Microbaculum marinisediminis: one gene and its partner. Each later gene encodes a partner of the first gene's protein in a complex. Links are inferred from orthologs where the notes say so. Each region holds a gene or a part of one and is shown in the gene's direction. Other genes may lie near its edges.

What was found.
Region 2: the proteins of MUB46_RS00160 (region 1) and xseA are in contact, whole or in part, in a cryo-EM structure (PDB 8TXR), measured with the Escherichia coli proteins. The link is inferred for Microbaculum marinisediminis from one-to-one orthologs.

Annotation. Positions count from the first base shown.
Region 1 is NZ_JALIDZ010000001.1:27,169-43,040, reverse strand. Bases 11,749-14,692 are described here. They hold MUB46_RS00160 (exodeoxyribonuclease VII small subunit), read left to right. Parts: upstream 11,749-13,063; coding sequence 13,064-13,321; downstream 13,322-14,692. Other genes in these bases: MUB46_RS00150 (NADP-dependent oxidoreductase), read left to right, coding at 14,475-14,692; fabI (enoyl-ACP reductase FabI), read left to right, coding at 13,649-14,470; MUB46_RS00165 (histone deacetylase family protein), read left to right, coding at 12,100-13,026; MUB46_RS00170 (SDR family oxidoreductase), read left to right, coding at 11,749-12,012. Outside these bases: MUB46_RS00205 (ferredoxin reductase family protein), read right to left, coding at 1-1,330; MUB46_RS00200 (FAD-binding oxidoreductase), read right to left, coding at 1,563-2,978; MUB46_RS00195 (sulfotransferase), read left to right, coding at 3,437-4,288; MUB46_RS00190 (adenylate/guanylate cyclase domain-containing protein), read left to right, coding at 4,444-6,174; MUB46_RS00185 (adenylate/guanylate cyclase domain-containing protein), read left to right, coding at 6,291-8,105; MUB46_RS00180 (L-threonylcarbamoyladenylate synthase), read right to left, coding at 8,156-9,151; MUB46_RS00175 (acyl-CoA dehydrogenase), read left to right, coding at 9,287-11,068; more of MUB46_RS00170, read left to right, coding at 11,146-11,748; more of MUB46_RS00150, read left to right, coding at 14,693-15,476; MUB46_RS00145 (histidine phosphatase family protein), read left to right, coding at 15,473-15,872. UniProt on the Escherichia coli protein: Bidirectionally degrades single-stranded DNA into large acid-insoluble oligonucleotides, which are then degraded further into small acid-soluble oligonucleotides.
Region 2 is NZ_JALIDZ010000001.1:138,089-149,970, reverse strand. Bases 5,239-8,181 are described here. They hold xseA (exodeoxyribonuclease VII large subunit), read left to right. Parts: upstream 5,239-5,939; coding sequence 5,940-7,424; downstream 7,425-8,181. Other genes in these bases: MUB46_RS00725 (YjiS-like domain-containing protein), read right to left, coding at 8,059-8,181; MUB46_RS00730 (YgaP family membrane protein), read right to left, coding at 7,492-7,695; purD (phosphoribosylamine--glycine ligase), read right to left, coding at 5,239-5,741. Outside these bases: MUB46_RS00770 (permease), read right to left, coding at 1-408; MUB46_RS00760 (BA14K family protein), read left to right, coding at 1,073-1,564; MUB46_RS00755 (patatin-like phospholipase family protein), read right to left, coding at 1,587-2,459; MUB46_RS00750 (phosphotransferase family protein), read right to left, coding at 2,462-3,553; MUB46_RS00745 (alpha/beta fold hydrolase), read right to left, coding at 3,550-4,461; more of purD, read right to left, coding at 4,458-5,238; more of MUB46_RS00725, read right to left, coding at 8,182-8,322; MUB46_RS00720 (DUF1127 domain-containing protein), read right to left, coding at 8,530-8,805; MUB46_RS00715 (LysR substrate-binding domain-containing protein), read left to right, coding at 8,979-9,860; MUB46_RS00710 (hypothetical protein), read right to left, coding at 9,910-10,365; MUB46_RS00705 (DMT family transporter), read right to left, coding at 10,426-11,358; MUB46_RS00700 (glutamate--cysteine ligase), read right to left, coding at 11,355-11,882. UniProt on the Escherichia coli protein: Bidirectionally degrades single-stranded DNA into large acid-insoluble oligonucleotides, which are then degraded further into small acid-soluble oligonucleotides.

The DNA of each region.
Region 1 (15,872 bases):
ACAGCTCCTGATGGAACCGGGCCTCCACGTCGAACCCGTGGGCGGCCAGGTCCGTTCGCAGCGCCTTGCCGAAGCCGGTCGGCCCGCAGAACCAGATGCTCGCCTCGCGCCAGTCCGGCACGGCCTCGCGAATGCGCGCGCCGCTGAGCCGGCCGTGCCGCGCGTCCACCAGGATGTGCAGTCGAACGTCGGCGGCCTTGGCGTCTTCCGCCAGCCGCGCCAGGGCGTCCTCGTCCACGTCCGCCGTGGTGTGGAAGAGGTCGACGACCTGGCCACGGCGGTCCGTTTCCGCCCGCGCGAGATACTTCATCCGGGAGATGAACGGCGTGATGCCGATGCCGCCGCCGACCCAGATCTGCCTCGGCCGGTCGTCGTCGAAGGTGAAGCAGCCGTAGGGACCTTCGACCTTCACCCTCTGGCCGATGCTGAGCTTGTCGGCCAGAAGGCTGGTGTGGTCGCCGAGCGCCTTGGTGACGAAGGTGATGCGCGGGTCGGCCGGATCCCAGGCCGATGCGATGGTGTAGGGATGCGCGCCCTCGTGCGCGTCCGACGTGGCGAAGGCGAACTGGCCGGTCTTGTGGCCCGGCCATCCCGGTTCCATGGCGATTTCCGATTCCAGGGCGCGTACGCCGGGATAGCGGCGCAACAGGCAGATCGTGCCGTGCACCTGGCGGCCGGCGCCGATCCGGCCGGTCAGCGCGACGAGCGCCGCATAGGTTCCCGGGATCAGAAGCAGCGCCACCACGATCCCGATCGGCGTGGTCCAGTGAGAGAACTGCACCAGCACGACCGAGTGGAACACCAGCACCAGGTAGGCGATCGCGATGAGTTTGTGGGTCTTGTAGAACTGGCGGTAGGGAAATCGCGGAACGAGCGCCAGCACGATCAGCAGCACCGCCGCGTAGAAGGCCCATTCGCCGAGGCCCTCCGCCGTGCCGCGCTGGCTCGACAGGAGCTGTTCCAGCGGATTGGTGATTTCCGGGCGCGGCCCGCGTTCCGGCCGCGACAGCAGGCCGTATCCCACCGCCCATTTCGGTCCCTTGGCCCAGAGCCAGTGGACGACCGCGAGGACGAGCGCGGCGATGCCGAACCACTTGTGCAGGCGGTACATCTTGTCGAGGCCGCCGAACCGGGCTTCCGGCCAGCGCGGCCTCAGCGCCAGCACCATGGCGAAGCTCATGGCGGCGACGGCGAGGATGCCGGTGAGCTGCACCATGTCGCTGCGCAGGGCGAAGAAGCCCCGTGCCTGGAATATCTGGAGGTTGAACGCCGTCCAAAGAACGATGAGGAGCGCCAGGGCGCCCCAGAACACGCGGGATATGGCTTTCACTGTCGTCGACCTGTCTCGATTTCGACCGCCGGACCACTGGGCATGATCCTGCAATCTTTAAAGCCGCCCGCGTGGCTACAAAACCAGAAAAACCGGTGGCGTGGTTTGTTCCAGGTCAAACCGGAGGCGCATCGCGGCCTCTGCAATCGATGGCTTTCGTCCCCTCCGGTCATCTTCGCCGCCGATGTCGTCGAGCCCGCGTTGGGCGAATTCGGCGGAGAAGCCGGCGCTTCTACACGACCTTGCCCGGATTGAGGATGCCCTTGGGATCGAGCGTCGCCTTGATGGCGCGCATCATCTCCAGCTCGACCGGGTCCTTGATGTGCTCCATCAGGTTCCGCTTCATGAAGCCGATGCCGTGCTCCGCCGAGATCGAGCCGTTCAGCGCCAGCACGATGTCGTCGATCGCGTCGGTGACCGCGCCCCATTGCGCCATGAAGTCGTCGCGCGCCATGTCCTCGGGCTGCGAGAAGTTGAAGTGCAGGTTGCCGTCGCCGATATGGCCGAAGGGCACGGGCCGCACGCCGGGGATCATCGCGCTGACGGTGGTGATGCCGCGCTCCAGCATCTCCGGCACCATGCCGACCGGCACCGAGACGTCGTTCTTGATCGAGCCGCCTTCCTTGCGCTGCACCTCCGACAGCATCAGCCGGATCTGCCAGAACGCCTCGGCCTGCGCGACGGACGCTGCCACGGCCGCGTCGCGCACCGTGCCGGCCTCGAAGGCGTCCTCCAGGATCGCCTGCATCATCGCGTCGACATCCGCGCCCTTCAGCGGCGAGGACAGTTCCAGCAGCACGTACCAGGGATGGGGCTCGGCCATCGGGTCGCGGGAGCCCTCGGCGTGGCGCAGCACGAAGTCGAGCCCGACGCGCGGCAGGATCTCGCAGGCGGTCAGCTGCGTGCCGGCCTTGGCCCGCGCCGTGGCGAACAGCGCCAGCGCGGCGGCGGGGCTCGCGACGGCGGCGAACGCGGTCGCCATCTCGCGTGGCTTGGGGAACAGCTTGAGCACCGCCGCGGTGACGATACCGAGCGTGCCTTCGGCGCCGACGAACAGGTCCTTCAGGTCGTAGCCGGTATTGTCCTTGCGAAGGCTCCTGAGCCCGTTCCACACGCGCCCGTCGGCGAGAACCACCTCGAGCCCGAGCACCAGGTCGCGGGTGTTGCCGTAGGCCAGTACGGCGGTTCCGCCGGCATTCGTCGACAGGTTGCCGCCGATCTGGCACGAGCCCTCCGAGCCGAGGCTCAAGGGGAACAGCCGGTCCGCCGAGTCGGCCGCCTTGTGGATGTCGTCGAGCACGACGCCGGCCTCGACCGTCATCGTGTCGTTGTCCGGATCGACCGAGCGGATGGCGTTCAGCCGCGACAGCGACAGCACGATTTCGCCGTCATGCGCGATCTGTCCGCCGACCAGCCCGGTATTGCCGCCCTGCGGCACGACCGCGGTGCCGGTTTCGCTGGCGAGCGCCAGGATCGCCGAGACCTCCGCGACCGAGCCGGGCCGCAGCACCAGCGGCGCGCGCCCGCGATAGAGGTCGCGGCGCTCGCGCTGATAGGGCTCGATCTCGTGCGTGTCGGTGATGGCGTATCTGTCGCCGACGAGTGCCGCGAACCGGGCGATGAGCTCCGGGGCAATCGCATGGGCCATGAGGCATTCTCCAGAAGTCACCCGCCTGAGGGAGGTCGATTTGTCGGGACCGGACGGAAGGGCGGCACGGAACCGGCGGAGCCGTCAAGCTCGCCTGTTCGTACTATTAGCGGCGACAATTCCGTTAGCCTAGCATATCGCAGCGGTTGCCGTTGTAGGCCCGGTGCTAGCGGACATGCGCTCTTTACGGCCTACACGGCGTCACGTTAAATGATCGGCACGTCCCACGCCGCAGGCGCCGCCGGGAGATGTCTCCGGCACTCTGACTGCGACGACGTTCAATTTCATGGACGGGGTGAATCGAAGGGGCGGCGGAACGCTGTCGAATCGAACCCCGTTCGGGGCAGGCGTTCAAATCACTCCTATTCGGCGCCAGAGATGTAAGTAGCGGCCGCGCGTAAGAAGCTTCAATTCAGAATGGCGTCTGTCGCAAAAAATCAGAAGAAGAGAGTCGTGTAATGGATCTGGTCATCGTTGGCGCGCAAAAGGCCGGCACCACATGGTTGTTTTCTATGATCAAGCAGCAGCCTCGGGTTGGATTTGCCTTCCAGAAGGAAATTCACTATTTCGATAGGGTGTGTCGTAAGAATTTTTCATTTGAGAAGCGAAAAAAGACAATATTGTCGGGGCAATGGGTCAGTACAGAAGGGAAGACTAAGGCCTACAAGGATTACATAGAATATGTTTTGGATCCGAATAATGCATATACGGATGAGTGGTATAAGAATATTTTTCTGAAAAAGCCGAAGAACAGGCAATTGATGCGGAAGGGGGGCGATATCGTCTTCATGGAGGCCTCTCCCAGCTATATGGCCATGCCGGAGCGCGGCTTCATGCATATGGCCAAACTGCTGCCTGATATCGAGCCGGTCTTGATCGTCAGGGATCCGGTCAGGAGGATGATTTCAGGAACAAGCATGTGGGTCCGGCGCGTTCAGGGCAGGCGTAAGAGCGTTGAGGACAACGATATTATCGGTCACATTGATGCGGGGCAGGTGCTCAGGGGAAAGTATTCTCGGTCCATTCCGCTTCTTAAGAAGTATTTCAAGGGCGTGAACGTCGTGTCGTTCAAGGATATAATTGTTCGACCAGAGGATATTTTGCGTAATATTGAAATAAAATACGGCCTTGATGAAATGGAATACAAAAATATAAGAGATAAGAACAATTCCAAGTCAGGCAAGGTCGTTCTGAGCGACAAGGTCAAGAAGCACATCGCGACCGTTTGCGAGCCTGAGTATGACTACATAAAGTCGGAATTCGGGGCGGATTTTCTCAAGGACATTTCGAACGAGTCCGCCGGTTCGTAGCCTGCGGGGATCGGCGTCACCAGGATGGCGCGGCGCACGTCGGGCCTTCTCGCCTTCCGCCACGTGCGGGGCCATCGGGTCTGGGTGACCTGCGGCCTCTGCAATCGATGGCTATTGTCGTGCTTCGGCTCTAGGCTTCGCCGCGGAGGGAGCCGATGCAACGCCGTCTCGCCGCCATCTTCGCCGCCGATGTCGTCGGCTACTCGCGGCTGGTCCGGGCCGACGAGGAGGCTGTCCTTGTGGCGTTCAAGGCCTTGCGGACGGAGGTCGTCGATCCCGCCTTCGGTGAATTCGGCGGCCGCGTCGTCAAGCTGATGGGCGACGGCATCCTGGCCGAGTTCGCCAGTGCCGTCGGCGCCGTGCGCGCCGCCGCGGCGATTCAGGCCCGCCTGGCCGAGAACAACGCCGCGCTGCCGGCCGATCGGCGTATCGCGCTGCGTTGCGGGGTCAATCTCGGCGACGTGGTGGTCGACGGCGACGACATCCATGGCGACGGGGTCAACGTCGCCGCGCGTCTGGAAAGCCTCGCGCCGCCGGGCGGGCTGTGCATCTCCGATGCCGTCCACGACCAGGTGCGCGACCGTACGGACCTGGCCTTCGAGGACCTGGGCCCCCGCGACCTGAAGAACATCGATCGTCCCCTGCGGGTCTGGCAGTGGCATCCCGGCCGCGTCCGCCCGGCCGCGGCCGTTGCCGCCGAGGGTTCGGCGCCGCCGGTCGACGCCAGGCCGTCCATCGCGGTCCTGCCCTTCGACAACATGAGCGGCGACAGCGAGCAGGCGTATTTCGCCGACGGCATCACCGAGGACATCATCACCGAGATCTCGAAGATCGCCGGGCTGACGGTCATCGCGCGCAACTCGACCTTCACCTACAAGGGCAAGGCGGTGAAGATCCAGGACGTGTGCCGCGATCTCGGTGTCCGCTACGTGCTGGAGGGCAGCGTCCGCAAGGCGGGCGACCGCGTGAGGATCACCGCGCAGCTCATCGACGGCGCGTCGGGCGGGCATCTGTGGGCCGAGCGCTACGACCGCGGCCTCGACGATATCTTCGCCGTCCAGGACGATGTCACGGACAGGATCGTGCGCAGCCTCGAGGTCCGGCTCGCCGGGGCGATGCCGCCCCGCGTCGAAACGACCGTCGCCGAGGCCTATGACTGCCTGCTTCGCGGGCGCGAGCAGTATCGGCGCTTCTCGAGGGACGGAAATCTCGCCGCCCGCACGCTCTACGACAGGGCGATCGCGCTCGACCCGGGCTACGCCGCGGCGCACGCGGCCCTGGCCGAGACCTATCTGCACGAGTGGTTCATGGGCGTTCCCGGCGCGCTCGACCGGGCCGAGGAGCTGGCGCGGAAAGCCAGGGACCTCGATCCGACGCTGCCGCTGGTCTACGAGGCGCTCAGTTCCGTCCATCTCTTCAAGAGGCGGCACGACGCGGCGATCGCCGATGCCGTGCGCTGGGTCGAGGTCGAGCCCGGCAATGCCGAAGCCTACGCCGGGCTTGCCGGCGTGTTGCACTTCGGCGGCCAGCCCGAACGGGTCGCCGGGCTGATCGAGAAGGCCAAGCGGCTCAACCCCTATTATCCCTTCTACTACACGCTCTATGTCGGCCAGTCCCTGTTCACCATGCGCCGCTTCGGCGAAGCCGTGGAAATGATCGCGCGGGCCGTGGCGCACAATCCGGAGTCGCTGCCCTCCCAGTTCTTTCTCGCCGCCGCCTGCGGCCAGCTCGGCGAGACCGGGCGCGCCCACGAGGCGCTGGCCGAGGTCCGTCGGATCAGTCCGGATTTTTCGCTGTCGAAGGCGCGCGCCATCGTCGCGTACCGGCGCGAGGCGGATATGGATCTTCTGCTCGACGGCCTGCGAAAGGCGGGTCTGGAGGACTAGGGCGCCGTGCCTCGGTCCGGCCTGTCGGCGGCGCCCGGGGGCGCCGTGTTCGCGGCAGCGCTCCGGCCGCCACGTTACGCGTGGATTCCTGGATGCTGCGCCGGTAAACTTCCGCCATGGCGGAGGAAACGCAACGCAGGCTGGCAGCGATCGTGGCGGCCGATGTGGTCGGCTATTCGCGTCTGATGGGGGCGGACGAGATCGGCACGCTCGCCGCGCTGCGCGCCTGTCGGTCCGAACTCGTCGATCCCATGATCGGCAGGCACGGCGGCCGCATCGTCAAGACGACGGGCGACGGTTTGCTCTTGGAGTTTCCCTCGGTCGTCGCCGCCGTGGAGTGCGCCATCGCCGTCCAGCAGGGGCTCGCCGCGCGCAACCAGGGCGTCGCCGACGACCGGGCCATCCGCCTTCGGGTCGGCGTGCATGTCGGCGACATCATCATCGAGGGCGACGATATCTTCGGCAACGGCGTCAACATCGCCGCGCGCATCGAGCCCCTGTCGGAGCCCGGCGGCATCAGCCTGTCGGACGATGCCTACCGGCAGGTCCGCGACCGCCTCGAGGTCGCGTGGGAAGACGGCGGCGAGCACGAGGCCAAGAACATCGCCAGGCCGATCCGGATCTGGCGCTGGCGGGACCATCGCGGGCAACCTGCGGCCCTTGGGCCGAGCTCCGGGCCGGCCCCTGCGCCGACCCCCGTATTGGCCCCGGCGCCGAATGGCGCCGAGCCGCTCGAACTGCCGTCGAAGCCGTCGGTCGCGGTGCTGCCCTTCGACAACATGTCGGGCGATCCGGAACAGGAGTATTTCGCTGACGGCATGACCGAGGACCTGATCACCGACCTGTCCAAGGTCTCGGGCCTGTTCGTGGTGGCGCGCAATTCCTCGTTCGTGTTCAAGGGCAAGTCGGTGGATATCCGCGAGGCGGCGCAGCGGCTGGGGGTGCGCTACGTGGTGGAAGGCAGCGTGCGCAAGGCCGGCGCGCATGTCCGTATCAACGTGCAGCTGATCGACGCGCTCAGCGGCGGCCATCTCTGGGCCGAGCGGTACGACGGCAGCGTCGACAACGTCTTCGAGCTGCAGGACGACGTTGGCGCCAAGGTGGTCTCGGCCCTGTCGGTGCGGTTGCGGGGCGACGAGACCGAACGCCTGCACCGGGTCCACACCCACAACCTGGATGCCTACGAGCTCTATGTCCGCGCCAAGGCGACGCCGTTTCCCCCGATTCCCGAGCGCATCAACGCCGCCCGGGAGATGTTCGAGCAGGTCATGGAGATGGCCCCGGACTATGCCGGTGGATACGCCGGGGTCTCCTGGATGCTCGGATTCTCCGCCATTTTCGGCCATGTCGACATGGCCGAAACCGCGGCCCGCGCCGAGGCGCTGGCCCGCAAGGCGGTCGAATGCGACGACAGCTTTGGCTGGTCCTACGTGGCGCTTGCCCAGGCGCTGTTGCTGCAGGGGCGCCACGACGAGGCGATGATCGCGATCGACAAGGCCCACGCCCTCCAGCCGAACGATGCCGACACCCATGCCTACCGGGCCTTCTTCCTGGCCCTGTCCGGCCATCCCGAGCTCGGCGTGGATCCGATCGATCAGGCGCTTCGGCTCAATCCGCAGTTCGTCAACGGGCCGTATCTGAACCTGCGCTGCGTGATCAAGGCGATCGGGCAGGACTACGAAGGTGCCGTTGCGTCCTTCGAGCAAAATATCGCGCGCCATGGCCCGGTCGGCCCGCCCGTGCTGTGCTGGGCGGCGACGGCGTATTGGGCGCTCGGCCGGCGCGAGGAGGCCGCGCGCGTGGCGGCGCGGCTGGCCGAGAGGTTTCCCGCCTTCCGGCTTGAACACTGGAATTTCTTCGAACTCATCCGCTCGCCGGACGATCGCCGCCGCATGCACGATCTGATGCGCGCCGCCGGCCTGCCGGAGTGATGGCTATCGCTCGGTTGCAGCCGAGCGCCGACTGTCCGGTTGCGTGGTTATCACCGCGGCGCCGCGGCGCGCCGCAGCCGGTCGTTGATCGCTTCGCCCAGGCCCGTTTCGGGGATCGGCATGACCGCGATGGTGCCGGCGCCCGAGGCGTCCAGTTCGCGCAGGTAGGTGAACAGGTTCGCCGCCGCGTCGACGAGATCGCCGCGCTCCGACAGGTTGAGCACCGCCCTGGCCGCGTCCGCGCCTTGGGGCAGGGCAGGGCCGAAGGCCAGCAGCGCCTCGTCCGCGCCGACGCGGTCTGCGGCGAGCCGGACCTTGGCCCGCGGCGCGTAGTGGGACGCGAGCATCCCCGGCGCGGCCGGCGCCTCCGGATCGGGCCCCGTATCGCCGGCATGGCGGGCGAGGGGGGCGCCGAGGACGGCCTCGATCTCCCCGGTCGGGATGCCGCCCGGCCGCAGCAGGGTCGGCCGGTCGCCCGTACAGGCGACGATGGTCGACTCCAGGCCGACGCGACACGACCCCGCGTCGACGATCAGGGCGACGGAGTCGCCGACTTCCGCGCTTGCCGCCTCCGCCGTTGTCGGGCTCACCCGGCCCGACCGGTTGGCGCTCGGCGCGGCGACCGGCCGGCCGAGTTTCTCGATGATCGCGCGCGTCACCGGGCTGTCCGGCCATCGGAGAGCGACGGTGTCGAGCCCGGCCGTGGCGAGATCGGAAATGCCGGAGTCCGGGCGTTTCGGCACGACCAGGGTCAGCGGCCCCGGCCAGAAGCGGTCGGCCAGTTTCGATGCGGTTTCGTCGAAGATGCCGTGTGTTTCGGCCATGTCGCGGCCGCAAACGTGCGAAATCAGCGGGTTGAAGCGCGGCCGGCCCTTGGCGGCGTAGAGTCGCGCGACCGCCTCGCCGTTGGTGGCGTCCGCCGCCAGCCCGTAGACCGTCTCGGTCGGCACCACGACGAGCGCGCCGGCGGCGAGATGCCGCGCGGCGGCGCTCGTCCGCGTGTCGTATTCTTCAGGGGAAGTCTCGTTGACGTGCCAGAGTTCCATATCGAGCCGTTGACGATGCGCCCGCCAAGCCTAAAGTGCGCTTCGATCGCTGGGCTCGCTATAGGCCCGGCCGGGAGCGCGCCGTCAAGCGCGCGGAACCGTGGAATTCGCTTGTAGAATGTCAGGGAGGTTCGCTTGAGCTATCGCGCCCCGGTGTCCGACATCGCCTTCACCTTGCGCCATATCGCCGGTCTCGACGGCGAACTGGAGCGCGGCACCTTCGGCGATCTCAGCGCCGACCTGGTCGACGCCGTGCTCGAGGAGGCCGGCCGGTTCGCGAGCGAGGAGATCGCCCCGCTGAATGCGCCCGGCGACAAGTTCGGCACGCCGCTACGGGACGGCGCGGTCACCATGCCGCCCGGCTGGAAAGAGGCCTATGCCAAGTGGATCGAGGGCGGTTGGGCGAGCCTGACGGGCCCGGAGGACTTCGGCGGTCAGGCGTTGCCGATAGCCCTGTCGATCGCCACCCAGGAGATGTGGAATTCCGGCTCGATGGCCTATGGCATCGGCCCGACGCTGACCTTCGGCGCCATCGAGGCGCTTCATACCCACGCGTCGGATGAGCTGAAGCAAACCTATCTGCCCAAGCTCGTCTCCGGCGAATGGATGGGTACCATGAACCTGACCGAGCCGCAGGCCGGCTCGGATCTCGCCCTCCTGCGCGCCCGCGCCGAGCCGCGCGGCGACGGCACCTATTCGATCAAGGGCACCAAGATCTTCATCACCTACGGCGAGCACGACCTGACGGACAATATCGTCCATCTGGTGCTCGCCCGCCTGCCCGACGCGCCGACCGGCACGCGTGGTATCTCGTTGTTCCTGGTGCCGAAGTTCCTGGTCAACGACGACGGCTCGCTCGGTGAGCGCAACGACGTCTGGTGCCAGAGCGTCGAGCACAAGCTCGGCATCCACGCCAGCCCCACCTGCGTCATGGCCTTCGGCGACAACGACGGGGCGGTCGGCTGGCTGGTCGGCGAGGAGAACCGCGGCCTCAATTGCATGTTCACGATGATGAACAACGCCCGCCTTTCCGTCGGCATCCAGGGCGTCGCGATCGCGGAGACCGCCTATCAGCAGGCGCTGGCCTATGCCCACGAGCGCAAGCAGGGCCGGGTGCCCGGCATGAGCCAGGACGAGGCCGTGCCGATCGTCGCCCATCCGGACATCAAGCGCACGCTGATGACCATGCGCGCGCTGACGGCGGCCGCCCGCGCGATCTGCTACGAGACGGCGGTGGCGACCGATCTCGCCCATCGGTCCGCCGACGAGGCCGGGCGCAAGGCCGCGCAGGAGCGCGCCAATCTGCTGACCCCGCTCGCCAAGGCGTTCTCGACCGATATCGGCGTCGAGGTCGCCTCAATGGGCGTGCAGGTCCACGGCGGCATGGGCTTCATCGAGGAGACGGGCGCGGCCCAGCACCTGCGCGATGCCCGCATCGCCCCGATCTACGAGGGCACCAACGGTATCCAGGCGATCGATCTCGTCACGCGCAAGCTGTCGATGTCGGGCGGCGCGGCGGTGACGGCCTTTATCGGCGATCTGCGGGAGGTCGTCCGTCAGGTGGCCGAGGCCAACCACCCCGCCTTCGGCCGCATGGGCGATCGCCTCGACGCGACCATCGACGCGCTGGAGCGGGCGACGACGTGGATGTTCGAGGCGCTGAAGAGCAATCCCGATCACGCGCTCGCCGGTGCGACGCCCTATCTGCGGCTGATCTCGCTTGCCGGCGGCGGCGCCGCGCTTGCCCGTGGCGCGCTGATCGCCCATGGGCTGGACGCGAGCCCGGCCAACGCGGCACGCATCGCCACCGCCCGATTTTTCGCCGAGAATGTCTGCCCTGCGGCGGACGGCCTGGCGGAAACGGTCGTCGGCGGTGCCGACACGGTGCTCGATACCGACGCCGCGCTGGCGTCCTAGGCAAGTTCCGCAGTCGCGGGGATTCGCGGAGCAGGTGGAGAACCTGGCAGGAAAAAGCCGGGTCGGGAGGAACCGCAATGACGACGCTTCAGGGCAAGACCCTCTTCATCACCGGTGCGAGCCGCGGCATCGGTCTCGCCATCGCCCTGCGTGCGGCGCGCGACGGGGCCAATGTCGCCGTGGTGGCCAAGACCGCCGACCCGCATCCCAAGCTTCCCGGCACGATCTTTACCGCGGCCGAGGAGATCGAGGCCGCCGGCGGCAAGGCCCTGCCGGTCGTCTGCGACATCCGCGAGGAAGACCAGGTCAAGGACGCCGTGGCGAAAGCCGTCGATCGCTTCGGCGGCATCGACGCCTGCGTCAACAACGCCAGCGCCATCTCGCTGACCGGCATCCTCGAGACCGACATGAAGCGCTTCGACCTGATGCACCAGATCAACGCGCGCGGCACCTTCATGGTCTCCAAGTACTGCGTTCCGCATCTGGAGCAGGCGGAGAACCCGCATATCCTGATGCTGTCGCCGCCGCTCGACATGAAGACCAAGTGGTTCGCCCCGCACACCGCCTATTCGATGGCGAAGTTCGGCATGAGCATGGTGGTTCTGGGGCTTGCCGGCGAACTGAAGGCCAGGGGCATCGCCGTCAACGCGCTGTGGCCGCGCACGACGATCGCGACCGCCGCCGTCAGGAACCTGCTCGGCGGCGACGCGCTGATGCAGGCGAGCCGGACGCCCGACATCATGGGCGACGCCGCGCACGCCATCCTGTCGCGGCCCTCCCGCGACTTCACCGGAAATTTCTGCATCGACGACTCGCTGCTCCACGAGGCGGGCGAGCGCGATTTCGACAAGTACCGCGTCGATCCGTCCGTCGACCTGCAACAGGACTTTTTCGTCCCCGACGACAGCGTCGCCCCGGCCAGCCTGAAGAAGGTCGGCGCGTAGGCCGCGAACGGCTTTCCACGCCCTTCACCTACGTCCTGCGAAATTCTAGTTTGACCTCTTGATGACGCCGAGAAAGCAAGCAGCCCCGTGTCGACCCTCTATCTGACCCATCCCGATTGCCTGGACCACGACAACGGCTTCGGCCATCCGGAGCGCCCGGACCGGTTGCGCGCGATCGAACGGGCGCTGGAACACGAGGCGTTCCACAACCTGATTCGCGAGCAGGCCCCGCTCGGCACGCTGGAGCAGGCCGCTCTCGCCCATCCGCAGGCCTATGTGGAGAGGATCGCGGCCGCTGCGCCGGCGGAGGGTATCGTCCAGCTTGATGCGGACACATCCATGTCGCCGGGCAGCCTGCAGGCAGCGCTCAGGGCCGTCGGCGCGGCGACCACGGCCGTCGACGAGGTGATGGAAGGCAAGGTCCGCAATGCCTTCTGCGGCGTCCGCCCGCCCGGCCATCACGCCGAGAAGGTCAAGGCGATGGGGTTCTGCCTGTTCGGAAACGCGGCCGTCGCCGCCTACCACGCCAGGCAAAAGCACGGCGCCGAGCGGGTCGCCGTCGTCGATTTCGACGTCCACCACGGTAACGGCACCCAGGATATTTTCTGGGACGACAAGGACATGTTCTACGGCTCGACGCACCAGATGCCGCTATATCCCGGCACCGGCGCGATTTCGGAGACCGGCGCCGGCAACATCGTCAACGCGCCGCTGCAGCCCGGCGACGGCGGCTCCGAGTTCCGCGAGGCGATGGAGGCCGTGATCCTGCCGGCGCTGGAGCGATTCGCGCCCGATCTCGTGATCGTGTCGGCGGGATTCGACGCCCATGCCCGCGATCCGCTCGCCAACCTCAATCTGGTGGAGCAGGATTTCGCGTGGATAACCAAGCGATTGATGGAAATCGCCGACACCTCCTGCAACGGCAGGGTCGTTTCGCTGCTCGAAGGCGGCTACGATCTCCAGGGGCTTGCGCTTTCGGCCGCCGCGCATGTGCGCGCGCTGATGAGAGCGTGACGGGGCAAGTGTCGACAAGAGGTAGAAGAGGAAAAGAATGACGTCGCGAGTAGCCCCGGTACCGCAGGATATTGCCGATCTGTCCTTCGAGGACGCGCTGAAGAAGCTCGAGGAAATCGTCGAGCAGCTCGAAGGCGGCAACGTTCCGCTGGAGAGGTCCATCGAGATGTATACGCGCGGCGATGCGCTGCGGAAGCATTGCGAGGGGCTGCTGAAGTCGGCGGAAGCGAAGGTCGAGAAGATCGTCGTCAAGGACGGCGGGGCCGCCGGCACCGAGCCGCTCGACGTCGACTAGCCGCGCGTCCCGGGGGCCGGAGCTGGGCGCCCCGACCCGCGTGCCCTGGACCTGATCCAGGGCCCGGGGGCGCATGGCAGGGCCTCGCCGTTTCCCGTCTGGCCCGGACCGGCACCGGGCATCTCCTGCCATCGCCCGGATTACGCCTATTTTCTCAGTTTCTTAGCTGAAATCCGGTGCGGTCTAAGCCTGCGTCGGCGGAAATGGGGCCGGACGTGATCCTGTCCCCACGCGCAGGCGCGGGCACCCGCCTGCGCCTTGCGGTATTCCGACCGCCATGCCATAGGAACCGGCGCGGCGGCACGATTTTTGAGTAGAGGGCAGAATATGAGCGAATCCCGGGGTCTGATGGCCGGCAAGCGTGGTCTCATCATGGGGATCGCCAACAACCGTTCGATCGCCTGGGGCATCGCCAAGGCGTGCGCGTCGGAAGGCGCGAGCCTGGCGCTGACCTATCAGGGCGAGGCGCTGAAGAAGCGCGTCGATCCGCTCAGCCAGGAGCTCGGCGCGACCGTTGTCGGCCATTGCGACGTCACCGACGAGGCGAGCCTGGACGCCGTTTTCGAGGAATGCCGCAAGCTGTGGGGCGGCCTCGACTTCCTGGTTCACGCCATCGCCTTCTCCGACAAGGAGCAGCTCGACGGCCGTTACGTCGACACCACTGCCGACAATTTCAACAAGACGATGTTCATCTCCTGCTACTCCTTCACCTCGATCGCGCAGCGCGCGGAGAAGCTGATGGGAGATGGCGGCTCGATGCTGACGTTGACCTACTACGGCGCCGAGAAGGTGATGCCGCACTACAACGTCATGGGCGTCGCCAAGGCGGCGCTGGAGGCCAGCGTGCGCTATCTCGCCGTCGACCTCGGCGCCAGGAACATCCGCGTCAATGCCCTGTCCGCCGGCCCGATCAAGACGCTCGCCGCCTCGGGCATCGGCGACTTCCGCTATATCCTCAAGTGGAACGAATACAACGCGCCGCTGAAGCGCACCGTTACCATCGACGAGGTCGGCCAGTCCGCCCTATATCTGTTGTCCGACATGGGCCGCGCGGTGACCGGCGAGGTCCATCACGTCGATTCCGGCTACCACGTCGTCGGCATGAAGTCGGTCGACGCCCCGGATATCTCGGTCGTCAAGGACGAATGACGCCATGACAACGAACCGCCTCGTCCGGCTGAGGAGCCGTCCCGTCGGGATGGTCAGGCGCGACGATTTCGAGATCGTCGACGAGCCCGCACGCGACGCCGGCGAGGGCGAGTTCCGCGTCAGGATCGAGTACGTGTCGCTCGATCCGGCCATGCGCGGCTGGATCGCCGCCGGCAAGTCCTACGTGCCGCCGGTCGAGATCGGCGCGGTGATGCGCGGGTTCGCCGCCGGCCACGTCGATCAGTCCAACCATCCCGACTACAAGGTGGGCGATGCCGTCGCCGGCCTGCTCGGGGTGCAGCACTATGCGGTGTCGAAGGGCGAGCGCTGCTTCAAGGTCGATCCCACCAAGGCGCCGCTCGAGCGTTGGATCGGCGGCCTGGGCATGCCCGGCCAGACCGCCTATTTCGGCCTGCTCGAGGTCGGCAAGCCGAAGCCCGGCGAGACCGTCGTCGTCTCCGCGGCGTCGGGCGCGGTCGGTTCGATCGTCGGCCAGATCGCCAAGATCGTCGGCTGCCGTGCCGTCGGTATCGCCGGCGGACCGGAGAAATGCCGCTACGTGGTCGAGGAGCTCGGCTTCGACGCCTGCGCCGACTACAAGGGCGGTAACCTCGCCGAGGAGTTGAAGGCGGCCTGCCCGGACGGCGTCGACGTCTATTACGAGAATGTCGGCGGCGAGATCCTCGATACCGTGCTGCCGATGATGAACCTGTTCGGACGCATCCCGGTCTGCGGGCTGATCTCGGCCTACAACGCCACCGAACCACAGCCTGGCCCGAAGAACCTGCGCTCGATCCTGGTCAACCGCCTGACGATGCGCGGCCTGATCGTCTTCGACTTCCAGGACAGGATGGCCGAGGCCAACGAGAAGCTGGGCCAGTGGCACGCCGAAGGGCGGCTGAGGATGCGCGAGGACGTGCGGGAGGGCGGTATCGAAGCCTTTCCGGACGTGCTCAACCTGCTCTACACCGGCGGCAATTTCGGAAAGCTGGTCCTCAAGCTGTGAGCGAACTGAAGGCGTCTCTCTACCTGATCCGCCACGGCGAGACGGACTGGAACGTCGAGGGCCGACTGCAGGGCACCAAGGATATCGACCTGAACGCCCGCGGCCGCGCCCAGGCAGCCCGCAATGGCACGGTGCTCGCCGGGCTGTTGGAGACCGACGGGCTTGGGGAGACCGATGTCGACTGGGTGGCGAGCCCGCTCAGGCGCGCCCGCGACACCATGGAGATCCTCCGCCGGGAGATGGGCCTCGATCCCGCCGACTACCGCGCCGATCCGACCCTGCGCGAGGTGTCGTTCGGCGAATGGGAGGGCGAGACCCTGAAGGAAGTGAAGGTCCGCGACCCGGAAGGCCATGCCGCCCGCAAGGCCGACAAATGGGCCTATGTGCCCGCCGGCG
Region 2 (11,882 bases), 110 kb from region 1 along the record:
CGCGAACATGGAAGGGTCCATGATCGGCGAGGCGAGCCAGAACGCCATGACGGGCGCGAGTGGCACGCCCATTGCGAGCAGCGCCGCGATCAGCGGGATGACGCCGCACGAGCAGAACGGCGACAACGCCCCGATCAGCGCCGCCATCACCACCATGCCTGCCGTGTGTCCCCGGAACGCCCTGGCGATCAGGTTGTCCGCGCCCGACGCCGCCGCATAGGCGGCAAGCCCGATCGAGGCGGCGAGATAGGGCAGGATCGAGATCAGGCTGTCGACCGTGAAGATCGCCGAGGCGCGGGCCTGCGCCGGCGCGGCGGCGGCGAGAACCGCCAGGACGATCAGGATCGCGGCGACTGCCGGGTCGATCGTCGCGGCGCGTCGTCTCAACAGGGCGATGGCGGTGGTCATGTCGGGCTCCGGTATTTCCAGAAATATCGAATAATTCGGGCGAAAAAATCAGCCCGCGGCTTTTCCGGCATCCGCCGGCGGGCAGCACTCCGGCCCGCAACAGCCGTCCTCGCAGCAGGGATCGGCCCCAGGATCGGCGCCAGAATCGCCATTGTCGTTCTTCGCCGCCGCCTTTTCCTCGATGCAGCATTCGGCGATCAGGTAGTCGGCCGTTTCCTTCATGGTGTCGAACTCCGCTCGGCAGATCAGGGTGGTTCCCTGCCTTTCCTGGCTGACGAGCCCGACCATGATCAGCTTCGCCAGATGGTGCGACAGGGTGGAGGCGGCGATGTCGAGGCGCTGCCGCAGATCACCCACCGGCAGGCCGCGATTGCCCGTCCGCACCAGCGTGCGGACGATGTCGAGCCGTGTCGGATTGCCCAGTGCCTCGAGCCTTGCGGCAACATCGTCGCGTTTCATGGGGCCGACTCTGACGAAACAGCGACCGCAGGTCAATCGGTATTTCCAGAATTATCGAAATTATAATTTCCGGATGCAGTCTGACGGTGCCGATTCACAGCGGGTTCAAGGATTCGCGGTAGGTTGGACACCGAACGCGCGGGATTGCGGGCCGTCGAGGCGGGCTTTCGATCCGGCGCGGGGGAGGCATGCGGAAGGAGCTGCGATGGCTGCGAAACGGATCGTACGCGGCGTTGTGACGGCAGGGTTGGCGACCGTGACCTGCGCCGCCGTCCTGGTGTCGGTGTCGCCGTCGGTGTCGCCGTCGGTGTCGATTGCGCAGGAGTGGCGCGCGGGCGGCGTATCGGCGCGCCCCTGGAATCCCGGACTGCACCCCGATCCGGGCTTCCGCAACGATGCCGCCGCGGCCGCGGCCGGCGCGGCCGCGGGAATCGTCGCCGGCCAGGCCATCGGCAACGCGCTCGGCCAGCCGCAAGCGCAGCCCCGGCCCCAACCCACCGCGCCGCCGTCGTCCGTCACCATCGTGCCGCCGTCGCGCCCCGTCGCCAATCCGGCGATGCCAGCGCCGAGCTTCCCGGTCACGGCCGGCGTCTATCCGCCGGAGTGGCACGCCTACTGCGCGTCGAAATACCCAAACTACGACGCCCAGACGGGCACCTATGTCGACGCAGAGGGCTTCAGGCAGTACTGCCAGTAGGCCGAGACCGCCGGGGCGATAGTCAGAACCGCCTAAGCGTCGTCTCGAGCGCCCGCTTCATTTCGTCCTTCGCCGGCTCCGCCGCCCTGACGATGGCGCGGGCCTTGAGGAAATCGAGCACGCGGAACAGGGTGATGTTCGGGCGGATCAGGATGTCCGGTCCCTTGTGCGTGAGCCGGTCGGCGATCACGCTCTGCATCAGGATCTGCGTCGACCCGAAGATCGACTCGTAGGGGGTGGGCACGCGGCCGGCATCGCCCCTGGGCATGTTGATCACATCGACCGCCGCGACCACGTCGACGTCCTTGCCGAAGAACCCGAACGGCAGCGGCTCGGTGACGCCCCCGTCGACCATCACCCGTTTGTCTACGACGACGGGGCGGAACACCATCGGTATCGCCATCGAGGCGGACACGGCGAGGCGAAGGTCGCCGGACGACAGCGCGACGGCCTTGCCGGAGTAGAAGTCCGTCGCCACCGCCGAGAGCGGGATCTCCAGATCCTTGAAGTCGGTCGCCACGCCCTCGGGCAGGAACAGGTCGAGGAGCTTCTGCGCGTTGAGCTGCACCGGATTGCCGAGGCTCGGCGTCAGCAGGTCGCTGAAGCGCTCGCGCCGCAGCTTCCACAACCGCGACAGCACCTCGCCGCGGTGCTTGAAGACGGACAGCGTGTAGTCGCGCAGATCGGCGGCCGGGATGCCGGAGCAATAAGCCGCCCCGACGATCGCCCCGATCGAAGTGCCGACGACGCGGTACGGCCTGATGCCGAGCTCGTCGAAGGCTTCAAGCACCGGGATGTGCGCGAGCCCGCGTGCCCCGCCGCCGCCGAGTGCCAGCCCGATCCTCGGCCCCCCAATCGTCGAATCACCATGATGGGGCCGGGGCTTGTGCGCCATGGTCAGCGCGCGCCCGCGCGCTCGGCGAAGCCCCAGGCGGTCTCGGCGAGCGGTCTCACCTGGCTCGCCATCGCCGCCGCGTTCTCGTTGGTCGCGGTGCCGTCGCGCACCCGCCCGACGATGCCCTGCAGGATCGCCGCCAGCCGGAAGAAGTTATAGGCGAAGTAGAAATCGAGGTTCGGAATGCCGTCCCGGCCGGTGCGCTCGCAGTAGCGGGCGACATAGTCGTCGAGCGTCGGGATGCCGAGCGAGGGCAGGTCGACATCGACCAGGCTGCCGGTTCCCGACCCGAAGCGTGACGTCGGCATGTGCCATTGCATCAGGTGATAGGTGAAATCGCCGATCGGGTCGCCGAGCGTGGCGAGTTCCCAGTCGAGCACGGCCAGCACCTTCGGGGAGTCCGGCGCCAGGATCATGTTGTCGAGGCGGAAATCGCCGTGGACGATGGAGGCGCCGGTATCCGGCGGCGTCGCGCCGGGCAGCCAGTCGATCAGCCGTTCCATTTCGGCGATCTCCTGGGTCTCGGAGGCGCGGTACTGGTCCGACCAGCGCTTGATCTGGCGCGACACGTAGCCGGCCGGCTTGCCGAAATCGCCGAGGCCCACCGCCTCGTAGTCGATCGTGTGCAACTGCGCGATCGTCGCGTTCATCGCGTCGTAGATCGCCGCGCGTTCGGCGTTGTCGCAGTCGGGCAGGCTCGGCACCCAGTAGACACGGCCGCCGACGAAATCCATCAGGTAGAACATCGTGCCGACGACCTCGTCGTCGTCGCACAGGATCAGCGGCCGGGCGACGGGGAAGCCGACGCTGTGCAGCGCGCTCAGCACCCGGTATTCGCGATCGACCGCGTGCGCCGACGGCAACAGCTTGCCCGGCGGCTTGCGCCGCAGCACGTAGCGGCCCGAGGCGGCCTCGATCATGTAGGTCGGGTTCGACTGTCCGCCCTTGAACTGCTTCGCTGTCAGCGGCCCCTTGAACTCCGGCACATGGGCTTCGAGCCAGGCCGCCAGCCGCTTTTCGTCGAAGGCCAGGGCCTCGGCGACGTCCTTGGTGCCGCTGAAGGCGGTCTGCCGGTCGATCGTCTGTTCGCTCATGATCCTCCCCGGAAAAAATCGAGCAGTGCCTGTGTCGCCGCGTCCGGATTTTCTTCGCAGACGAAGTGGCCGGAGTCGATGCCGATCCCGGTAACGTCATCGGCCCAGTCGCGCCAGATGTCGAGCGGGCCGCGCGTCTCTCCGGGAATGCCGGCGTTGCCCCACAGGGCGAGCAGCGGCGCGGCGATCGTCCTGCCCGCGGCGACGTCGGCCTCGTCGGCGGCGAGGTCGTAGGTCTGGCCGGAACGGTAGTCCTCGCAGCAGGCGTGAATGCGGTCGGACTGCGAGAAGGAGGCGCGGTAGTGCACCATCGCCCGGGGATCGAAGGCATCGAGCGACCCGGCCTTGGTCCAGCTCGCGATCGTATAGTCGAGGTAGTCGGCCGGGGCCTTGGTGATCAGCATCTCCGGCAGCGGCTCCGGCTGGGCCAGGAACAGCCAGTGATAGACCTTCATCGCCATGGCGACCGTGAACTCGTGCCACATCGCGTGGGTCGGCACGATGTCGAGCACCGCCAGCCTGTCGAGGACCTGCGGGTGGTCGAGTGCCAGCCGGTAGGCGACGCGCCCGCCGCGATCGTGGCCGGCCAGATGGAACCGGTCGTGTCCGAGCGCCGCCATCACCGCGACCAGGTCGCTGGCCATCGCCCGCTTCGAATAGGATGCGTGATCGGGCACCGTCGCCGGCACCGAGCTCTGGCCGTAGCCGCGCAGGTCCGGGATCACCAGCGTGAAGTGCGCGGCGAGCGCCGGCGCCACCCGGTGCCACATCACGTGCGTCTGCGGATAGCCGTGCACGAGCAGCAGGGGCGGCCCGTCGCCGCCGGTGCGCAGGAAGATCTCGGCGCCGTCCCCGGTCACGGTGCGGGCCTCGAAGCCCGGAAACAGGTCGGCGAGCGGTTCGCTCATGTCACGGGTGTCTCCCTCTCGACGGCACGCCAGCCGATATCGCGGCGGCAGAAGCCGTCCGGCCAGTCTATCAGGTCGACGGCGGCATAGGCGCGCATCTGCGCCTCGCGGATGTCGCGGCCGAGCGCCGTGACGTTGAGCACGCGCCCGCCGGTCGCCGTCAGCACGTCGCCGTCGCGCGCCGTGCCGGCGTGGAAGACCGCGACGGAGTCCATCGCCGCGGCGTCCGCGACATTGCCGATGACCGTGCCCTTCTCGTAGGTGCCGGGATAGCCGCGGCTCGCCATCACCACGGTGAGCGCCGGCTCGGAGCGCCAGTGGATGCTGCGGCTGTCGAGCGACTGGTCGAGCGCGCCGAGGATCAGCAGCAACAGGTCGTCCTGGAGGCGCATCATCAGCACCTGCGCCTCCGGGTCGCCGAAGCGCACGTTGTATTCGAGCAGGCGCGGTCCCTTTTCGGTGATCATCAGCCCGGCGTAGAGGATGCCGGAAAACGGCATGCCCTCGGTGCGCATCGCCGTCATCGTCGGCGTGACGATCTCGTCCATCGCGCGGCGGCACAATTCCTCGGTCATCACCGGGGCAGGCGAATAGGCGCCCATGCCGCCGGTGTTCGGGCCAGTGTCGCCGTCATGGGCGCGCTTGTGGTCCTGCGCCGTGGCCAGCGGCAGGGCGGTGCGACCGTCGCAGATGGCGAAGAAGCTGGCTTCCTCGCCCTCCATGAACTCCTCGATCACGACGCGCGCGCCCGCCTCGCCGAAGGCGCCGGCCAGCATGTCGTCGATCGCCGCCTCGGCTTCGGCCACCGTCTGGGCGATGATCACGCCCTTGCCGGCGGCGAGCCCGTCGGCCTTGACCACGATCGGCGCACCCTCGGTGCGCACGAAGGACTTTGCCGCCTCCGCGTCCGTGAACACCCCGTAGGCGGCGGTGGGAATGCCGTAGCGGCTGCACAGGTCCTTCATGAAGGCCTTGGAGCCTTCAAGCTGGGCGGCCGCCGCGGTCGGTCCGAAGGCGCGGATGCCGGCCTTGTCGAGATCGTCGACCATGCCGGCGACCAGCGGCGCTTCCGGGCCGACGACGACGAGGCCGATATCGTTGGCCTTGCAGAAGGCGATGACGGCGGCATGGTCCGTCACGTCGAGGGGCATGCATTTGGCGATCTCGGCGATCCCCGCGTTGCCGGGCGCGGCCCACAGTTTCTTGAGCAGGGAACTCTTGGAAAGCGCCCAGGCCAGCGCGTGTTCGCGCCCGCCCGATCCGATGAGAAGGACGTTCATTTCGCCTCGTCTAGTAGCCGACCGTCGGGATAGTCCGACTAGCACGCGGTTCGGCGGTCGTCACCCTCGCTTGCCGTTCTCGCCCGCGTCGTCGCCGGGCGCGGCCCTATCGGTCGTTCTTCCCCGGTGGTGCGCCCGACAGGGATTGAGGTCCGTCGGGCTCTCGCGCCCCGCCGCGCTTTCGCGTAAACAGGACGGATGGCCGACCCCGCCCAAGGCAATATCCCGGAGCTCAGCGTATCCGACCTCGCCTTCGCCGTGAAACGCACGGTTGAGGACGCGTTCCCCTATGTGCGGCTGCGCGGCGAGGTGTCCGGCTATCGCGGGCCCCATTCCTCCGGCCACTGCTATTTCGCCCTGAAGGACGAGAAGGCGCGCATCGACGCGATCATCTGGAAGGGCGTGTTCGGCAGGCTGCGCTTCAAGCCGGAAGAGGGGATGGAGGTCATCGCCACCGGCAAGGTGACCACCTATCCGGGCCGCTCGAGCTACCAGATCGTCATCGAATCGCTGGAGCCGGCCGGCGTCGGCGCGCTGATGGCGCTTCTGGAGGAGCGCCGCAGGAAGCTCGCCGCCGAGGGCCTGTTCGACGAATCCCGCAAGGTGCCGCTGCCCTACCTGCCGCGCGTCATCGGCGTCGTCACCTCGCCGACGGGCGCGGTGATTCGCGACATCCTGCATCGCATCACGGACCGGTTCCCGGTCCGCGTGCTGGTATGGCCGGCGCGGGTGCAGGGCGAGGGCGCGGAAGACGAGATCGCCGCCGGCATCCGCGGCTTCAACGCGCTCGACGAAGGCGGCCCGATCCCGCGTCCCGACGTGATCATCGCCGCGCGCGGCGGCGGCAGCCTCGAGGACCTGTGGTGCTTCAACGAGGAAGTCGTGGTGCGCGCCGCCGCCGAAAGCCGCATCCCGATCGTCTCGGCGGTCGGCCACGAGACCGACTGGACGCTGATCGACCACGCCGCCGACATCCGCGCACCGACGCCGACCGCGGCCGCGGAAATGGCGGTCCCGGTGCGCGCCGAGCTGATCGCCGTCGTCGCCGACCGCGGCCAGCGGCTGAAGACCGGGCTTCTGCGTCTCGTCCAGGAGCGCAAGGCGCATCTGCGCGCCGCAAGCCGCGGCCTGCCGCGCCTGACCGACCTGCTCGCGCTGCCGCGCCAGCGTTTCGATGAGGCCGCCGGTCGTCTCGGCCGCGCGCTGATGGCCAACACCCATGCCCACGGAACCCGGCTCGTCCGCGCCTCGGGACGGCTGTCGCCCGGACGCATCGGCGACCGGATCGTGCGCGGGCAGGAACGGGTGGCCACGCTGCAGAGCCGCGCCGGCCGGGCGATGGCGGTCCTGGTGGATCGCCGCAAGGACCGGCTTGCCCGGGTCGCGACCCTGCTCGATGCACTGAGCTACGAACAGACGCTGAAACGCGGCTATGCGCTGGTACGCGACACGGCGGGTGAGATGGTGCGCACCGCCAGGGGGCATGCGACCGGCGACCGGCTGGAGATCCGGTTCGCGGACGGCACCGTGCCCGTCGTCGTCGATGGTTCGACGCCGCGCCCGGCCCGGCCGGCCGCCAATCCAAAGACCGCCAATCCAAAGACCGCCGACGCAAAATCAGCCGATGCAAAGAAAAAGGCCGGGCAGAAGCCCGGCCGTCAGGCGAGCCTTTTCGACGACTAGCGCCGATACGGCCCGGGAGGGAAGCGTGCCCCGGGGCTTGCGCCCCCGGAAAGTCGCGCGCGTCCGGTCAGGCGAACGCGTTGCCCGGCTTGAGGCCCACCTTTTTCAGGATCATGGCCAGCGGGCAGAAACCGGTGAAGGCGGCCTGGAACATGTTGAAGCCGACAAAGGCCGTCAGCACGAACCACCAGGTATTGACCCAGATGCCCAGCGCCAGCGAGCCGAGGATCACGGCGCCGGCGAAAGCGAAAACGAAGCGATCGATATTCATAGTGGTCACCCGTTCATATTCGTATTCTTGAATATATAATGGGCTGACCTTGCCGCGCAAGGGAAATGTCGCGGGTCATTCGGAAATTCCCAGGCCGCAAACAGCCCTGGCTGTCTATTCGGCCGCGCCCTCGTGCAAAAAAACGACCGGGATGGGCTACTCGGTCGCGCCCTCATCTAGAAAAGCGAACGGCCGCGACTGTTTCCTCGGTCGCAGCCCGGCCCGGAAAAGCAAACGGCCGTGACTGTTTCCTCAGTCGCGCCCCGGCCGAGAAAAAACAAACGGCCGCGACTGTTTTCTCAGTCGCGGCCGTCGGGCGGCAAAATCGGTTGCGGTTTGGCCGGTGTCCGGCGCTCCCACCGTTCAGCGGCCGCGCCGATGACGGGAAAGCGCGATCCGATCGGACGGATTGACCCAGAACGGGGACGCCAGCGCGCTGTCGACCTGGGACCGGTTCAGGCCGATATCGGCCAGCAGGTGATCGCTGGCGCCGCGCAGGGACTTGAAGTCGCGGCGCGCCCGGCGCGCACGGGCGAGGCGGACGAACAGATGGGTGAGCCGGTCACGGAAGGTGCGCGGCGGGTGGAGGGCACCGGCGGCATGGCCGGCATAGGTGATCATATCCATGTCATTGCCTTTCGAATAACCGACCGTTGAGGGCACAAACGCCGCGACGGAGAGCCGGCGCGACGTTCGTTGTGCACTGCAACACGTAGGTATTGAATAAGGCTTAATTGTGCTATGCGGATTTCAAAAACCAGCTATGCCTCAGTGGCTTAGCGAAATCTCGCCTGTTGTTTTTGCGACTGCGAATATCAGGTTTGCGACCCGCCTCTAGGACGTGCGGCGAGACCGGCTGCTCCTGTGGTCCGCCCGCGCCCGGATCAGGTGATGCGAGGGGTCCGCATCCATCGGCAACTGAAGCGAACCGATGACGTCGGACCGGGTGAGCCCGATGTCGGCCAGCATGCGGTCGTCGGCCTCCAGCAGGGTCGTAACCTGTTTGCGGGCGATCAGTGCGCGCCACAGCTGCCACGCCCTGGCGACCAGCCGGTTGCCGGCCGCAACGAAAAGCCTTCTCCTGCCCAGAGAAACCGATGTCGTTGTCATCTCCGCCTCCTTTCTTGCGGAACGCATGGTCCCCGTCCGGTGGCCGGCCCGATTCGGCCCGGCCACCGCGATGCCGGCGACAATCTCGAATGGCTGCAAAATGGTGGAATGGGATTGATTATTCCAGCGAATGTTTCTTATGCTTGTCATCAGAAACGTTGATGGAGTGGTCCATGGCGAATCTGATCGACGTCGAACTCCTGCGCACCCTTCTGGCGATCGCGGAGACCGGCAGTTTCACCCGCGCGGCCGACGAGGTGCATCGCACCCAATCGGCGGTGTCGATGCAGATGAAGAAGCTCGAGGAGCTGGTCGGCAAGGCGTTGTTCGAGCGCGGTGCCCGGTCGGTTCGCCTGACGCCGGACGGTCTGCGGCTTCTCGACTATGCCCAGCGCATCGTCTCGCTGAGCGAGGAGGCGGTATCCATCTTCGCGGAGCCGGATCTGCAGGGCGTCGTCACCCTCGGTGTCCCCGACGATTACGCCGATCGATTGCTGCCCCGGGTGTTGTCCGCGTTCGCCCGCAGCCACCCGCAGGTGGAATTGGTGGTGAATTGCCACGGCTCCATGGCGCTGGCGAACTATGTGCGAAAAGGCGACCTGGATCTGGCGATCATCACCCACAGCGATGCTATGGACGCCGAGCTTATCCGTCGCGAGGCGCTGAACTTCGTCGGCGCGGAGGAACATGCCACGCATCTGGCCGATCCGCTGCCGCTGGCCGTCGGGCCGCAGACCTGCTCGTGGCGCAATTCGGCGCAGGCCGCGCTCGACTCCGTCGGCCGCAGGTACCGCGTCGCCTACACCAGCTCGGCCGCGGCGCCGCTCGTCAGCGCGGTTCTGGCGGGGCTCGCCGTGACGGTCCTGCCCGAAAGCGCCATGCGCTCGGGCATGCGGATCCTCTCCGGGCGCGACGGCTTTCCGGCGCTGCCGCCCTGCGATATCGGCTTCATTCGCGCCAGGCACGCCCGCTCGGCGATCCACGATGCGCTGGCGCAGCATATCGTCACGCGCATCGGCAACCTGCAGACGCCGGTCGCCGAGGCGGCGGAGTGATCGGGGCCGGGGGCTTCATGGGACGACGTGCGGCGACGGGCCGGACGCGCTATTGGCAGAACCGTTCGACGGTCGTGACCGCCGCTTGCGAGCCGAGCAGGCCGAAGCTGATATCCTCCGGCGCGATATGGCTGACGACAGGGCCGTCGAGCCGTGCCTCCCGGCCGGACTTCAGCGCCGCCCGGAGCGCCGGCGAGGTGTCGGGATTGCCGCTCTCGCTGGTGGCGTCCGACAAGACGATCCTGTCGCCCGAACCGTGCTGGCGGACGGGAAAGGCCGTGCCGTCGACGACAATGTCCAGCGTCGCTTCGCGGTCGAACGGCCAGGATTTCTCGTAGACGGCGAGCACCAGTCCGTCGCCGAGGCATTCGGCGGCTAGCGACGCGTTGCCCGCGCGCGCTTCGCCCACGGCGATGCCGGGACCGACGACGCGCCAGGCGGCGCTTGCCGGGCCGCCAAGCACCACAGCGGCCACCACCGCCAGCAGGGCCATCCGCGTGATCATGGCAGTCGTGCGATCATGGCTTTCGCCCCCGGAATGACGGGACCGCGTCCCGTCTGCGTCTCAGCGCGAACGGGGCTTTCTCAGGACGAACAGGTTGCCCAGCAGCGCAAGCGCCAGCCCCGCGAGCGCGACCATCGTCCACTCGTATCCCTCGAAAAGCCATGAGATGACAAGGGCGCCGATCGGGAACATGACGGTCGCGTAGCCGGCCCGGCCCGGTCCGATGCGCCGCATCAGGGTGAGGTAGCTCGCCATCGGCACGACCGTGGAGACCGTCGCCAGCAGCACGAGCGGCACCACGTAGGAGGGATCGGGATCGAATTTCAGCGGCGCGCCGATCCCCGCCACGATCCCCGCCAGCAGCACGACGCCATAGAGGCTCGCCCAGGCGTTGGCGGAGATCACCGGATAGCCGCGCCGGTGCACGCCGGAGGCGACCATGTTGCCGAGCGAGAAGCACATCGCGCCCGCCCCGGCCGCCGCAAGCCCGAACAGCGCCGTATTGCCGGTTTCGGGACGGTTCACCTCTGGCCAGAAGATCAGGGCGATGCCGGTGACGCCGATCAGCGCGCCGACCAGCACGCGCGGCTCGAGGCGATCGCGCAGAACGATCGCGGCGTTGATCGGATTGAGGATCGTCACCACCGAGAAGACGACCGCCAGCAGGCCGGAGGTCAGCCACTGGGCGGCGAGATAGAACAGCGCGAAGTTCATCGAGAACATCAGCGCGCCCATCAGCATCAGGCGCGGGTGCAGCGCGGCGGGGAACCGGATGCGCCGGCCCGACAGCACCACCCAGGCGAACATCACCACCACCGCGATCGAGAAGCGGTAGAGCACGGATTGCCAGATCGACACCGGGCCGACCTGAAACTTGATCAGGATCCAGCTCGTCGACCAGGTGACGACGGTGAGGGCGTAGAGGACGAATTCCGTGGTTCCGAACGTACCCGACCCTTCGAGGGCTGCGACGCGTCGGGCCTCCGTCGTCAATACGCGTATTCCTCGAAGGCGCGGTCGATGTCGCCCTTCCAGGGGCCGTGGAATTCCTCGAGCATGCGTTCGGCCGGCGTGACGCCGCTCTCGGCGATCTCGCAAAGCTCCTCGAGGAAGCGGGTCTCGTCGCTCTCGCCGCCGTAGCCGGCCGCCCGCCGCTTGAGCCCGTCATGGGCGATCGCCATCACCTCCTTGGCGATGTCCTGGACGGTTCGGTTGCGGAACGGGGTCTTCAGCGCCGTCGCCGGCACGGCGTCGCGCAGCGTCTCGCGCTCCTCGGCGGTCCAGTCCTTGACGATATCCCAGGCCGCGTCGAGCGCGGTGCCGTCGTACATCAGGCCGACCCAGAGCGCCGGCAGGGCGCACAGCCGGCGCCACGGGCCGCCGTCGGCGCCCCGCATCTCGATGAATTTCTTCAGCCGGACCTCGGGGAAGATCGTGGTCAGGTGATTGACCCAGTCCGATTGCGTCGCCCGCACGCCGGGCAGCTTGGCCAGCTTGCCGTCCATGAGGTCGCGGAA